One region of the Enterococcus dongliensis genome, then DNA from elsewhere that is predicted to be linked to it. Evidence: predicted binding sites of a transcription regulator. Region 1 holds the regulator's gene; the other holds the start of a gene.

Region 1 (2,413 bases):
CGTAAAGTGGTAGAACCTGAAACTGACGGATTGAAAGCTTTAGAAAAAAATTTTGGTCCAACTATCTTACAAAGCAATGGAAAATTAGACCGAAAAAAATTAGGCTCGATTATTTTTTTCGATGAAAAGAAGCGCCAATTAGTAGACGAAACCCTTGATCCATTTATTCGAGGAGAGATAAATAGACAGATCCAAGAAGCGAAAAAAAGTAATGACCTAGTGATCGTAGATATCCCATTATTATACGAGCGGCACTATGAAATGCTGATGGATAAAGTAGCGGTGGTCTATGTGAGCCCAGCAATTCAATTAAAACGCTTGATGGCAAGAAATGAATTGTCGGAAAAAGAGGCGTTGATGCGGATAAATAGTCAACTTTCTTTAGAAGAAAAGAAAAAAAGAGCAGATATCCTCTTTGACAATTGTGATTCAATAGAAACAACACATAAGCAAGTTTTGGATTGGTTGAAAGAAAATAAATTTGTTTCTTAATGAATTCAGCGTCGTAGCCTTACGACGCTTTTTTTAGCGAGCTGGTTATGGTAAACTCATGTTATATAAATAAGGAAGTTTTTTCTTTCAAAAATTTTTGTTTTTAAAAAATAATTCTATATAACAAAAGATATTTACGAATTACGTGAATAGAATCAAGCTTAAGAAAGAGCGGGTGAAATTATGCGTTGTCCAAAATGTAATCATAATAATTCTCGGGTAATCGACAGTCGCCAGACAGATGACGGACGAGCGATTCGCCGGCGTAGAGAATGTGAAAGCTGCGGGTTTCGTTTTACAACGTTTGAACGAATCGAAGCGACACCATTATTAGTGGTTAAACGAAACGGTGATCGTGAAGAATTCAGCCGCGATAAGATTTTGCGTGGCTTGATCCGTTCAGCTGAGAAACGTCCAGTAGCGATGGAACAAATGGAACAAATTGTCGATCATGTAGAAAATCGTGTTCGAAGCACCGGAGAAAATGAAGTCGCAACAAGCAAAATTGGTGAATTTGTAATGGAAGACTTAATGGATGTTGATGAGATTGCCTATATTCGCTTTGCGAGTGTTTATCGTCAGTTTAAAGACATGTCTGTCTTTTTAAAGGAACTACAAGAAATCGTTGATAAAGCAAAGACGACGGATGAAGAGTAGGAGGCATTTTTAGTGGCAGTAGAACTGAAACCCAGCACTTTTTACACGGTTTACGGTGAGCCGCAACTTGATCAAAGTCAACAGGATGCATTGCTATATTTATATCAACCAGTCATTGGTAGTACTGCTTCAAGTTTGTATTTAACTTTAGTAAGTGATATTACATTGGAAGGCAAAAGTCCTAGTCTGATGCATACAGATTTATTAGCAGCTATTGATATCGGTTTGATGAATCTAGTTAAAGCACGTGAGCGTCTTGAAGGTATTGGTTTATTAGAAAGTTATCAACAGACTGATCATGAGATTGGGCTGAGTTTGATTTATCAACTACGGTCACCATTAGTTCCAAGCAAATTTTTCCAAGATCCTTTAATGTCCTATCTATTATTAGATAAGATTGGAAAGGGCCGCTATGAACGACTGGTTGAGCGATTTAAACCAAAGACATTTGCTAAAGACACTATCAAAAATATCACCAAACGTTTTCGAGATGTTTATCGCTTAGATGAACAAGCGTTTAGTAGTCAAAGTGAGACGTTAGAAGATACTCAAGAAACTTTTACCACTAAAACAGACTTCGATTGGTCATTGTTTGCTCAACAAGTGAAACGCTTCAATTTGGTACTAAGCGTTGAAGAACGAGAAAAATTACAAACATTCCAAACACTCTACGGATTGAATGAATTAGATTTAGCAGAATATGTTGCAAAAGCTGCAGCTGGTGAAAAAAACGGTCTGAACTTTAAGTATTTACGGCAATTGATCAATAAAGAAAAACGACCCAATGTTTCAGTAAAAAAAGAAACAGCTTCAAAAGAAACTGCCGAAAGTACCGCAACATTTTCAGCACAAGAATTAGAAATCATCACTCAAAGTAAAAAAATCGCACCGGTAACTTTTTTACGAGCAATTAAACGGGAAAAGGGCGGCTTTGAAACCAATACAGAAGTCCGATTATTGGAAGATTTGATTGGTCGTAATTTACTGCCTAAAAGTGTGATCAATATTATCATTAATTATATTTTAGTAATCAAAGATCAGGCTGTAATCAATGCCAATTATTTACATGCAATTGCTAATGATTGGGCACAGAAAAAAATTACTACACCAGAAGGCGCGATCGCACATGTGCGTGAGAATAGTCAGCAGCTAGTTAAAACACAGACAAATCGGCCAACTTATCAAAAACGAGGGACTGTCCGTAAAGAGACGTTACCAGAACATATCAAACAGCCGCCAAAAGAAACGAGGTTGGCTCCTGAAA
Region 2 (2,413 bases), on a different contig from region 1:
TTTCTTCCACACCTTTTTTGACTAGATGAACCGCTTCAGTGAGTGCTTTGTCCAGCCCCCAATTTTTCAATGCACTAATGCCAATTACTGGCGTGCCTAAAGCGTAGGACAGTTTGTCTAAGTTGATTTGTTTTCCACTTTTTTTTATGACATCCATCATGTTCACCGCAACTACTACTGGAATCCCTGTTTCAATCAGTTGCGTGGTCAAGTAAAGATTTCGTTCAAGATTGGTGCCATCAATGATATTCACGATGGCATCAGGTGTCCCTGAGAGCAGATAGTCTCGTGCCACTACTTCTTCTGGGGAATAAGGCGATAGTGAATAAATCCCCGGCAGATCATCGATGATTACTGCCGCATCTTTTTTATAGATTCCTTCTTTGCGTTCGACTGTAACTCCGGGCCAATTTCCAACGAACTGATTCGTTCCAGTCAAGACATTAAAGGTGCTTGTTTTTCCACTGTTAGGATTTCCCGCTAAAGCAATATGCATCTTTGTCATCTACTCCTCCTCCTTTGCCACAACTACCATTTCTGATTCACTTTTACGTAAACTTAATTCATACCCACGTACTCGTAGTTCGATTGGATCACCAAAGGGCGCTAATTTAACGACTTTGATCGGTGTACCTTTGGTCAATCCCATGTCCATCAAACGCCGCTTAATTGAACCGCTTCCATGGACATTAACAATCACACCTTGTTCTCCCACACATAATTGATCCAATGAGACCCACGTCTGTAGATCTTCCGTGAGCTCCTTCACAAGTATTTTTTTTAATAAAGACTGGGATAACGCCAGCCGTGTATTATGTAATAGAATAATTCCGTTATCTCCAGAATGATTCACGACCGCGATTTTTGAGCCAACGACTATGCCTAGATCCTGCAGTCGATGTTTTACTTCATTGTCTAAAGTCATTTCAGCAATTTGAACGACATGGTTCAATGAAACATCTGCCAAAGTTGTCATCTCTTTCTCCACCCTACTGTTCAACTTCTGAAGCTAATTAATAATGAGAATCTTTCTCACTAAGAATAGCTTCATTTGATTCCAAAGTCAATGAAAGGTCGGAGATTTTCACTTTTTTCTAAGCAACTTATTTGACAATCTCTAATTTATTTGTATCGTTTTTTGATTTTCGTTATTAAAAAAAACTTATTTAGCGAAAAAAAACATTCTTCCGTATTTTTTTGGATTCTGTAAAGGGATTTTTCTTTGCAACCGTCCGTTTTCATTATTTTTGCAAAAACACAAAGAGTAGTATACCAATCATTTCTCACCACAATATATAGTATTAAACAATTGACTTTTTCCCTACATCTTTTATACTGGTAATTGTAGAAATCAAGGGAGGTAGTCTTATGGTAAAAGTCTATTCTAAAAATAATTGTATGCAGTGTAAAATGACAAAACGTTATTTAACTGATAACCAAATCTCCTTCGAAGAGGTCAATATCGACCATGAACCCGAAGCTTTGAGTTTTTTGCAAGAACAAGGTTTCCAGAGTGTCCCAGTTATTTTCGGTGGACAACAAACCATTATCGGTTTTCGTCCAGACCAATTGAAAGCATTAGCCTAATTTGAAACTTTGCGGTCCCACGATTGCAAAGTTTTCTTCTTTATTATAGATAAAAAATGGAAAGATGTGATGAAATGAGTTTAAAAAACTTAGGAGACGTCTCCTACTTCAAGTTGAACAATGAAATCAATCGTCCAGTAAATGGACAGATTCCACTAAACAAAGACAAAGAAGCCTTAGCTGCTTTTTTCAAAGAAAATGTTGAACCAAATACGCATACTTTTTCTTCTGTTCAAGAAAAAATCGACTACTTGATTACAGAAAACTTTTTAGAAGCAGCGTTTATCGCCAAATATACCCCAGCTTTTATTGAAAAACTGTTTGATTATTTAGCTGACCAACATTTTACTTTCAAATCATTTATGGCAGCGTATAAATTCTATTCCCAATACGCTCTAAAAAACAATGCTGGGACAGAGTATTTAGAAAGTTACGAAGACCGTGTAGCATTTAACGCATTGTATTTTGCGGATGGAGATGAACAATTGGCTCTAGCACTTGCGGATGAAATGATCCATCAGCGCTACCAACCAGCTACTCCTTCATTTTTAAATGCTGGACGAAAACGGCGTGGTGAATTAGTCTCTTGTTTTTTGATCCAAGTGACAGATGATATGAACAGTATTGGGCGTTCCATCAATTCTGCTTTGCAATTATCACGAATCGGCGGTGGCGTCGGAATCAATTTATCAAACTTACGCGAAGCCGGCGCACCGATTAAAGGATTTGAAGGAGCCGCAAGCGGTGTCGTTCCAGTAATGAAATTATTTGAAGATAGTTTCTCTTATTCTAATCAATTAGGACAACGTCAAGGCGCTGGTGTTGT

The links. The regulator NrdR, encoded in region 1, represses ribonucleotide reductase genes. The targets are predictions, from matches to a motif close to ACACNATATATNGTGT.
Region 2: the regulator NrdR is predicted to act here: its motif matches at 1,287-1,302, upstream of nrdH (glutaredoxin-like protein NrdH).

What each region holds. Positions count from the first base shown of each region.
Region 1 is NZ_JARPZC010000006.1:76,060-78,472, forward strand. It holds gene coaE (dephospho-CoA kinase) at 1-492, shown strand, start outside; gene nrdR (transcriptional regulator NrdR) at 676-1,149, shown strand; gene P7D84_RS06440 (DnaD domain protein) at 1,162-2,413, shown strand, end outside.
Region 2 is NZ_JARPZC010000001.1:54,706-57,118, forward strand. It holds gene feoB (ferrous iron transport protein B) at 1-505, opposite strand, end outside; gene P7D84_RS00255 (FeoA family protein) at 506-976, opposite strand; gene nrdH (glutaredoxin-like protein NrdH) at 1,369-1,587, shown strand; gene nrdE (class 1b ribonucleoside-diphosphate reductase subunit alpha) at 1,662-2,413, shown strand, end outside.